Regions from separate parts of the Cytobacillus kochii genome, predicted to be linked through region 2. Evidence: riboswitches for the same ligand, from Rfam matches in the RefSeq annotation. Region 2 holds a riboswitch; the other holds the start of a gene.
What was found. A riboswitch is a leader RNA that binds a small molecule or an ion and turns the genes downstream of it on or off. The one in region 2 is predicted to bind S-adenosylmethionine.
Positions count from the first base shown of each region.

Region 1: it holds a riboswitch for S-adenosylmethionine, as region 2 does, so the genes downstream of both, metK (methionine adenosyltransferase) here and LG276_RS19630 (iron-containing alcohol dehydrogenase family protein) in region 2, are expected to answer to the same signal.

Region 1 is NZ_CP085254.1:3,578,841-3,584,143, forward strand. Features, by position in the region: gene asnB (asparagine synthase (glutamine-hydrolyzing)) at 1-801, opposite strand, end outside; gene metK (methionine adenosyltransferase) at 1,372-2,571, opposite strand; SAM riboswitch class I at 2,872-2,996, opposite strand; gene pckA (phosphoenolpyruvate carboxykinase (ATP)) at 3,384-4,967, shown strand.
Region 2 is NZ_CP085254.1:3,828,104-3,833,406, forward strand. Features, by position in the region: gene LG276_RS19615 (hypothetical protein) at 1-492, opposite strand, end outside; gene LG276_RS19620 (GNAT family N-acetyltransferase) at 612-1,151, opposite strand; gene LG276_RS19625 (hypothetical protein) at 1,364-1,939, shown strand; SAM riboswitch class I at 2,019-2,134, shown strand; gene LG276_RS19630 (iron-containing alcohol dehydrogenase family protein) at 2,226-3,341, shown strand; gene LG276_RS19635 (MetQ/NlpA family ABC transporter substrate-binding protein) at 3,338-4,159, shown strand; gene LG276_RS19640 (methionine ABC transporter ATP-binding protein) at 4,199-5,236, shown strand; gene LG276_RS19645 (methionine ABC transporter permease) at 5,211-5,303, shown strand, end outside.

The DNA.
Region 1 (5,303 bases), 250 kb from region 2:
ATCAATCCCGCCCGATAAAAACGAACCTACAGGTACATCACTGCGCATATGCATTTTAACTGAGTCAGTTAAAACATCTTGAATCTCTTTAATAAACTGAGATTCTTCTTTTTGTACAGGTTGGAAATGTGCTTTCCAATAACGCTGGATATGCATTGAGCCACCGATTTTCTTCTTGAAATAATGACCTGGCTCAAGTTTCTTTATACCCACTGACATAGTCATCGGTTCAGGTACAAATTGATATGTCATATAATACTGCAAAGCATCATAATTAATGACATCGTTTTTCAATGCCAGCAGAATACTTTTCTTTTCAGAGGCAAAATAAGTTGTCTCACCATCTTCAAAATAATAGAATGGTTTGATTCCAAAAGGGTCTCTCGCTCCAAAAACTTCTTGTTTTTCTTTATCCCAAATAACGAAGGAAAACATACCTCTCAGTTTTTCTGCCGCCTTCTCTTTGTAATAACTGTATAAAGCAATAATCACTTCAGTATCCGAATTAGTTTCAAAAGTTAGTCCTTTATTGATTAATTCCTCACGTAGTTCAACATAGTTATAAACTTCTCCATTGAAAATAATCCAATATTTACCATTATCATAAGTGAGTGGTTGATGACCACTTTCAATGTCTATAATACTTAATCGACGGAAACCAAATTGGATATGGTCTGCACGATAATATCCTGAATCATCTGGTCCACGATGAGTAATAATGTTATTCATATTCTCAAATTGTTTATCTGCTTCTTGTACTTTTTGTGCTTGATCATGTATACAACCAATAAAACCACACATTATGTACGTCACCTACTTTTTATTTCATCTAGTTTGTATTTTTTCCCATACCTTGTATAGACGATAAGTTATTTTAAAAAGTTTCACCTTTCGAAAAAAAAAATGGAATGATTTATGCTAGGCAGTATGTTCATGTTTTCTTCTTCATATACTTAAGGTTGTTTATTCCTTACCCACAATTTAAGACGAAAAGATGACATTCATTTTAAATTTTTATGAAATCGTTTTCTTAAGGATTTCTGTAAAATATCGGTAGTCTAAAATATTATATTTATTTTGCTAATGTAATATCTAAAAAAACGACTATTGCTCTACTATCTTCGGTCCTTTTCACTTCTGATATACGAGCGAATCACTTTTGCGCCGCTATCTTTGGTCTTTTCACTTCTGATATACGAGCTAATCGCTTTTGCGCCGCCGCTATCTTTGACCATTCCACTTCTTGATATTCGAGCTAATCGCTTCGCCTCAATTGTAGGTCTATTAAAATTTAATGATAGCCCCTTTCCCACATAAAAAAACTGTAGAAAACTCATTAAAGGAGTTTTCTACAGCCATAACTTTTCTAATTTATTTTAAAGCTTCCTTACGCAATTCTTCCGCTTTATCTGTGCGCTCCCAAGGTAAATCAATATCTGTACGGCCAAAATGTCCATAAGCAGCTGTTTGCTTGTATATCGGACGGCGCAAATCAAGCATTTTGATAATGCCAGCAGGACGGAGGTCAAAATTGTTTCTAACAACTTCAACTAAAACATCCTCAGATACTGCTCCAGTTCCAAATGTATCAATACTGATGGATACCGGCTGAGCAACACCAATTGCATATGCTAATTGTACTTCTGCTTTGTCAGCTAGTCCAGCAGCAACAATATTCTTTGCTACATAGCGAGCTGCATAAGCAGCTGAACGGTCAACTTTCGTTGCATCCTTACCAGAGAATGCACCACCACCGTGACGTGCATAACCGCCGTATGTGTCAACGATAATTTTTCTACCAGTTAAGCCCGCATCACCTTGAGGTCCACCAATAACGAAACGACCTGTTGGGTTAATGAAGTATTTTGTGTTTTCATCAATTAATTCAGTAGGAACAACTGGGTTAATTACATGCTCTTTTAAATTGCGTTGAATTTGCTCTAAACTGATTTCTGGATGGTGCTGCGTAGAGATAACAATTGTATCAATACGTACAGGTTTGTTGTTTTCATCATATTCTACTGTTACTTGTGTTTTACCATCTGGGCGAAGGTAAGGTAAGATTTCCTCTTTTCTTACTTCAGCTAAACGGCGAGAAAGTTTATGCGCTAATGAAATAGGTAATGGCATAAGCTCTTTTGTTTCATTACATGCAAAGCCAAACATTAAACCTTGATCTCCAGCACCAATGGCTTCAATTTCTGCATCAGTCATCTGTCCTTCACGCGCTTCTAATGCTTGGTCTACACCCATAGCAATATCTGCTGACTGCTCATCAATAGAAGTTAATACAGCACATGTTTCAGAGTCAAAGCCATATTTTGCACGTGTATAACCAATTTCCTTAATGGTTTCACGAACGATTTTTGGAATATCTACATATGTGGATGTAGTGATTTCTCCTGCAACCAATACAAGACCTGTAGTAACAGACGTTTCCGCAGCAACCCTCGCATTTGGGTCCTGTGATAAAATAGCATCTAATATTGCATCAGATATTTGGTCACTGATCTTATCCGGATGACCTTCAGTTACTGATTCAGAAGTAAACAATCTACGTTTTGTTGACATCTGACTTCCTCCTTATTTATCGAATCAATAAGACTTTATTATAGTCTTTATTTTTGATACGGAACTCATTCCCTTATTTGAATCTTCATTATTTATGGGCCAATGTTTATCTCATACCCTTAATAACCTATGCGCTAACTTGGAATATTGAGAATAAAATGGTTGGTCTTTTTCCCATACATAAATAGTACATTCCAAAAGCCGCTCCTCGTATTCGCCAACATCATGTTAAAAAGCATGAAAAAAAACCTCTTCTCTGATTTAGTGAAAAGGTTGAAGCAAAATGATTCGCGCCTTTCACTCTTATCGTTCAAGGATAGTAGTAATAAATCCTTGCATCAGGTTAGCACCTTTGCTCATGAAAATGTAGTTGGCAGGTTGCTGGGTTTCATAGGGCCTGTCCCTCCACCAGCTCGGGATAAGAGAGTATCCGTTCAAGGATTCATCATAACTTACACATGGAATATAGTCAAATGTTTTTCATTAACAATTCCATGTAAAAATTGTCATATACGACTCTATAAACTTTAGTTTTGATAACGGATAATTTTAGTTAAGATCATACCGTTCTTTTTCCTTAATATATATAAAAATTACAACAAATTTGCTGATTATCCTTTTTAAATTTGCAAAAGCTATTTATAATGAATACTGCCTGTATTTGTGACAATTTCATTAATTATATAAAAATGATTTATATAGTATAGACTGAATGAATAAATGTGTTATACTATTTTTGAAGAAATAATCACAAATAGCGACTGAGATGCATATCTCTTAAATAATATTATATAAAGGAAGGTATTCATCAGATGAATTCTGTATCGATAACTGAGTTAAATGATTTACTAAAAGGCGAAAACATCCAAGTTCAATTATCTGTTCCGCAACTAGTTGAAAAAGTATTAAACAGAAACGAAGGTGTTCTTACATCTACTGGTGCAATTCGCGCGACAACAGGTAAGTATACAGGTCGTTCACCTAAAGACAAATATACTGTTGAAGAAGCAAGCTCTAAAGATAAAATTGACTGGGGAAGTGTGAACCAACCAATTTCTGAAGCAGTCTTCAATAACTTATACAACAAGGTGATTGCTTTCTTAAAAGAGAAAGAAGAAGTTTTCGTATTCAAAGGATTTGCTGGTGCGGATAAAAAACACCGTATGCCAATCCAAGTAATTAATGAATATGCTTGGCATAACCTTTTTGCACACCAATTATTTATTCGTCCTACAGAAGAAGATTTATTAGATCACGAATCTGAATTTACAGTTATTTCAGCACCTAATTTCAAAGCAGACCCAGCAGTTGACGGTACAGCTTCAGAAACTTTTATTATCGTTTCATTTGAACGCCGTATTGTACTTATTGGTGGTACTGAGTATGCTGGTGAGATGAAAAAATCTATTTTCTCTGTTATGAACTACATGCTTCCTGAAAATGGGATTCTCCCTATGCACTGTTCAGCCAATGTTGGCCGCGAAGGTGATGTTGCTTTATTCTTTGGCCTTTCCGGAACTGGTAAAACAACATTATCAGCTGATCCAAACCGTCGTTTAATCGGTGATGATGAGCATGGCTGGTCTCCAAATGGAGTATTCAACATTGAAGGTGGTTGCTATGCGAAGTGTATCGACCTTACACGTGAAAAAGAACCACAAATTTTCGATGCCATCCGTTTTGGCGCAGTACTTGAGAATGTTGTTTTAGACAAAGAAACACGCGTAGCAGATTATGCGGACAATACGCTAACAGAAAACACGCGTGCGGCTTACCAATTACAAGCAATTGACAATATTGTTGACCCAAGTATTGCAGGTCACCCGAACACTATCATCTTCTTAACAGCTGATGCTTCTGGTGTATTACCTCCAATCTCTAAATTGAATAAAGAACAAGCAATGTATCACTTCCTAAGTGGATACACTTCTAAGCTGGCTGGTACTGAGCGTGGTATTACTTCACCACAAGCGACTTTCTCCACTTGTTTTGGATCACCATTCTTACCATTACCAGCTCAACAATATGCAGAAATGCTTGGTAAAAAAATTGACGAGCATAACGCGAAAGTATTCCTAGTAAACACTGGTTGGACTGGTGGCGAATATGGTGTAGGCAGCCGTATGAAGCTTGCTTATACACGAGCAATGGTTGAAGCTGCTCTAGAAGGCGAACTTAATTCTGTTGAGACAGTAACTGACCAAGTATTCGGTTTAGAAATCCCTCAACACGTAACTGGAGTTCCAGATGAAGTACTATTACCTAACAAAACTTGGCCAGACCAAGACGCATATAATGTAAAAGCAAAAGAACTTGCAAATGAATTCCGTGAAAACTTCAAGAAATTCGGTAATATCTCTAGTGAAATCGCTGAAAAAGGCGGTCCTATTGCTTAATTTAAAAAACCTTCGAGCATCCGACTCGAAGGTTTTTTGTTACAATAATTTCACTTCACTCTTCACCCACTGTTTATTTTTGAGGGTCAAAATACCGCATCAACGGGCTTCGATTTACTAATTGCGTATAACACAGGCGGATCGATTAGTAAGTGCTAATCGATCCAAGTTGCAATCGAGGCTTGAATGTATTCAATATTCGCCCTTTGATATGAGTCTACAAATTAGCTTCTAATTTAAATTCGTCACTGCTTAATAAATACTTATATTTATATTCATGCAAAGCTTCAATAGACATCTGTATACAAAATAAGCCCAACACTGCAAAAGCAGTCG
Region 2 (5,303 bases):
CCGCTTTGCTTCTTCATTCGTAATCAGTGTTTTTGGATAGACAAGTTCAAAATCCATGCTTTCTCTTTCGACTGCACTTAAAACCCCATTACTAAGCATTGTAAAACTAATTCCAGAATGAGGGAGTTCCTTATTCAATCGCTCATCTTTGCGATTATATAAAATCATATGATATTCACCTAAGTCAATATATGCTGACAAATATAACCCATGTCTGAAAGTCGAATCATAGAACCTTTCTATAAAATGCTCTGCTTGCATGATCATATCAAACTTACTCATTTCCCCTGGAATTTCATCTAGTTCATCCGTATAAATGAAAAACTCTGCCACACCTAATTCATCCATACGAACCGAGCCAATTGACTCTCCCCAATCTTCCAACAGGATATCATACACATTTTCTTCAAATTCCATCTGCTCCATAACTAAATCATCTGGGTTGATTCCTTTAAAATAGGTTTTTAGTTGTTCCATTATTAAGTGATTCAAAGCAGCTGTTCTCCTTTAGTTATGATTTAATTAACGTGCAGGAAGTGAAATTTTAACATTAGATCGTTTCTATTTAAAGGTTCTCTTTAATTCTTCCCATAATAATGACATCTATAAAATTAGAAAAGCGCAGGGCGCCCGCTTATCGGTGACAAGCATAAGACGAGCCGGCAGAAAGGTTGTTTTTTAACCTTTTTGACGGATTGGCTTATGACCTCGAGCCGATGGCGTCCGGAGCTAGACAAAGCCTCGTTAAACATTTCATATAACGCCAACGCCCTTATATTATCTGCACATACATCTAACTCTAATCTGATGAGCCCTAACTCTTCATCGGCAAGCTTTACTATTCGCTCAAGAAGCGTCTTACCAATCCCTCTTCCTTGTACTTCTTCATTAATAGAGATGGACACATTACCGCTATATCTCAACTTTCCACTTCTCTCTTCTAAGGAAGCTACCCCTCGAACATGACCGTTATATTCTGCAACAAATACATGGTCTTCTTTTGTAAGTCCTTCAATATAATCTTCAATATCTTTTAATCTCCCCGATGATAAGGCCATTGTCTGTTGAACTATAGAATCTTGCCTATGCATTTCATGAATATCTCTTGCATCATTTATATGTATCGGTCTAATCTTTATTTCTTCCCCCATATAAAAACTCCTTTTTTTTTGTCAAACTGTTCTGAATGAAAACTTATAAACTAAGACTACCACTTTTTTTAGTTTGAAAAATATTGCTTTACCTATTTACGAATGAACAGTATAAAAAGTTTCTTACCATTGCACTGACATAATCACTACGATACAAAATATATATGAAAGGAGGCATCGAGATATTTTATGAGCATCCAAAGGAGGGTAATTTGAATATGCTTGCTTTGTTCAGTCTTTTTTTAGTTGTCGGCTACAGTTTCTTTTTCTTTATTAGTGCCGTTAGAAAAAACAAAGAAATAGCTACCCAATATTCTAAATGTATTCCCATGGTGGTTGGTATGACGAGTAGCTTAACAATCGGTTTGATTATATCTGTGTGGTTACCAGAAATGGCTAAAGCAACTGTATTATCTATTCTCATTAGCGCTGTCATTGCCATTTTTATAGGACTACCGTTTAAAACAAACGGACTCGTTGAAGCTCAAGCGTCAAGTCTCATGGGAAGTATGATGGGGGCAATGCTAGGTATTATGTTAGTACCCAGTGAAGTTACATTTATGATCATTAGCATGGATCTGATTTATTTAATTAGTATTTTTGCCATGATGCTTCTCATGCACAAAAAACATTCATTAAAGGAAGCATTGAAAAATCGACCTGTGCCCTTCTATCTAACATTCTTATTAAGCATGGCCATTATCTGCGCATCGGGAATTCATCAAGAAGCCAAGAACTCAATTCATCCGATTGAAGAAAACACCCCACAAGTAGAACACCATCACTAGTTTAAAGATTAATTTCAATTATGTTATTGACTTTTCATGTAATAGATAATATTATGAATATAATTTAATAAAGCATTTTCTCTTATAAAGAGCGGCTGAGGGACTGGCCCTGCGACGCCCGGCAACCATTCATATACCCATATGAACAGGTGCTAAATCCTGCAAAATACTATTTGGTATTTTGATATATGAGAGAGGTTACTACTATTCTAGTATATTTATGCCTCTCATGATGAGAGGCATTTTTGTTTTTATAATTACATCAAAAGAGAAACGAGGAGAAGAAATGACTGCAACAATCGTAAAAGGGGCTCCAGGATATTATTTATTAGGTTCAGGCATTCTAACAGAACTCCCCGACCTACTTAAAGATATTTCTGTTTCCAAATACCATATAATAACCGGTAAAAAAGCTTGGCAAGCCGTGCAGCCCTACTTGCCGAAGGAAGTAATAGATAACAACATTCACCTTCATTACATAGAAGGTCACACTACCTTAAAAAAGGTCCATGACATCCAAGAAATATTAACAAATGATGGTGCTAATGGCGTAATTGGTATTGGTGGTGGGACAGCATTAGATATAACAAAAGCAGTTGCGATTGAAGCATCTGTTCAATCCATTCTTATACCGACAATCGCAGCTACCTGTGCCGCTTGGACACCATTAAGTGTTTTTTATAATGAAGAAGGCAGCTTTACTCATTATACCGAGTTTCCTATTGCGACAACCCTCGTATTGATTGAACCTAAAATTATTGCTAATGCGCCTATAACTTATTTAAAAGCAGGAATTGGGGATACATTAGCCAAATTTTATGAAGCTGAAGCTCTAATTGAAAGTCTTTACCATGAAGAAACACTACCTGTACCTAAACAAGTTTCGCAATTTTCAGCCAAAATTTGCCGAGATACATTGCTTAATGATGGTGAAGCCGCACTACAATCAGTAGCCAAAAACGAAACCTCACCAGCACTTATTCGAGTGATTGAAACGATTATCATGACTGGGGGCATGGTCGGTGGATTCGGCGAAAAGGCAGGACGAATCGCTGGTGCCCATTCGCTTCACAATGGACTAACCGTAGCGAATGCAGCCAAAGATTTCCTTCATGGGGAATTAGTCGCTTACGGGATTCTTGGTCAATTGGCCATTGAAGAAAAATGGACGGAAGTTGATTACCTTCTCCCGTTTTATGAGAGCTGGCAATTGCCAAGTAGTCTCTCTACTCTAAATATAGATGTGAATGACGAGCAATTAATGAAAACAATTGTGAAAAAGGCGATACTTCCAACTGAATCGATTCACTTTATGAAAAACGAGATAAGTGAACAATCTGTTTTACAAGCACTTCGATTATTAGAAAAACAAAATGAACAAAAAGGAGTTCAAACATCATGAAAAAATGGTTATTAACTGGAACATTCTTATTATCTTTAACAGGCTTAGCTGCATGTGGTAGTGATGAAGCCAGCAACTCTACAGAAGGGTTATATGACGATGAAGAATTAGTCATTGGTGTCACTGCAGGTCCACATGAGCAAATCTTAGAAAAAGTAATTGAATTAGCTAAAGAAGAAGATATCAATATTAAACCACAAGTATTTACTGATTATGTGATGCCAAATGTTGCATTAGCTGAAAAAGAGATTGACTTAAACATTTTTCAAACAGAGCCTTATTTTAATGCATTTAAAGAAGATAGAAATTTAGATTTAGTTAAATCTTTTGATACCGTGTCATTCCCGATGGGCATCTATGCACTCAATGTAAAAGATGTAGCTGAATTAAAAGACGGCGCAAAAATCGGTCTTCCGAGTGACCCAACAAATAGTGGCCGAGCTCTATTACTATTTGAAAAAGCTGGATTAATCGAATTAGATCCTGAAACAGGTATTAATTCAACTGTTCGTGATATTGAAAAAAACAATGGTAACTATGAATTTATTGAACTTGACTCTGCTCAAATCGCTCGTCAGCTAGAAGAGCTTGACGCTGCAGCTATTAACACGAACTTTGCGATTGAAGCTGGTTTTGTTCCTTCTAAAGACGCTATCTTTATCGAGCCTAAAGATTCACCTTACGTAAACCACGCTGCTGTCCGTACGGAGAATAAAGATGATGAAATTCTTGAAAAATTAGCTGATATCTACCGCAGTGAAGAAATTGAAAAGTTTGTTGAAGAGGAATTTGACGGATCAGTTATCGTCTCTTGGTAAAATGATTAAAAATGAGCGTTACGGAGGGAGCATCAAATCATGATAGAGCTTAAGAATATAACCAAAACCTTTACAGGAAAACAAGGAAGCATCCATGCATTAAAGGATGTCTCACTATCAGTGAATCAAGGCGAAATCTACGGGGTTATCGGATACAGCGGCGCTGGTAAAAGTACATTAATTCGCTGTGTGAACTTACTTGAAAAACCTGATAGTGGTTCTGTAAAAGTTAATGGGGTGGATTTAACCACGCTAACACCAGGAAAACTCCGTGAAGCAAGAAGTCATATCGGCATGATTTTTCAAGGGTTTAACTTATTAAAAACAGCAACAGTTTATGATAATATTGCTATCCCTCTTAAACTAACAGGATTAGATAAGAAAGAAGTAAAGAGCCGCGTTAATAAATATTTAGAGATTGTCGGTTTAAGTGAAAAACAAAATGCTTATCCAGCTGAGTTATCTGGTGGCCAAAAGCAAAGGGTTGCTATTGCACGTGCATTATCGCATGAACCAGAAGTATTACTCAGCGATGAAGCAACAAGCGCCTTAGATCCAGATACAACAGAGGCAATTCTTGATTTGCTCTTAAAAATCAATAAAGAATTAGGAATTACGATTCTCCTTATTACACATGAGATGAATGTTATCCAAAGGATTTGCGATTGTGTGGCCGTTATGGAAAATGGGGAAATTATTGAAGAGGGGCGAACGAAGGATATCTTTACCTCTCCTCAACACAGTACAACAAAAAGATTCGTTAATAGCTTATTTTCACATGATATCCCTGATGATCTATTAGAGGAATTAAGTGAAAGTGGCCAAGTGGCAACATTATCTTTCTTTGGTGAATCATCAGGTGATCCTGCACTTGCATTAGTAACGAAAAAATATGATATTTTCCCTAATATCTTATCTGGTAATATTACAAGATTAAAAGATGAAGCATTCGGACAGTTGCTTGTCCATTTTAAAGGCGATACAGCAGAAATTAACAAAGCCATACAATTTTTACAAGAGAAACAAGTCCATGTGGAAGGAGTGACACTCAATGAACGCCATCAACGAATTTCTTGATGCATGGGGTGCTGATTTATGGGAATCAACGATACAAACTTTCCAAATGGTTGGTATCTCTCTCGCT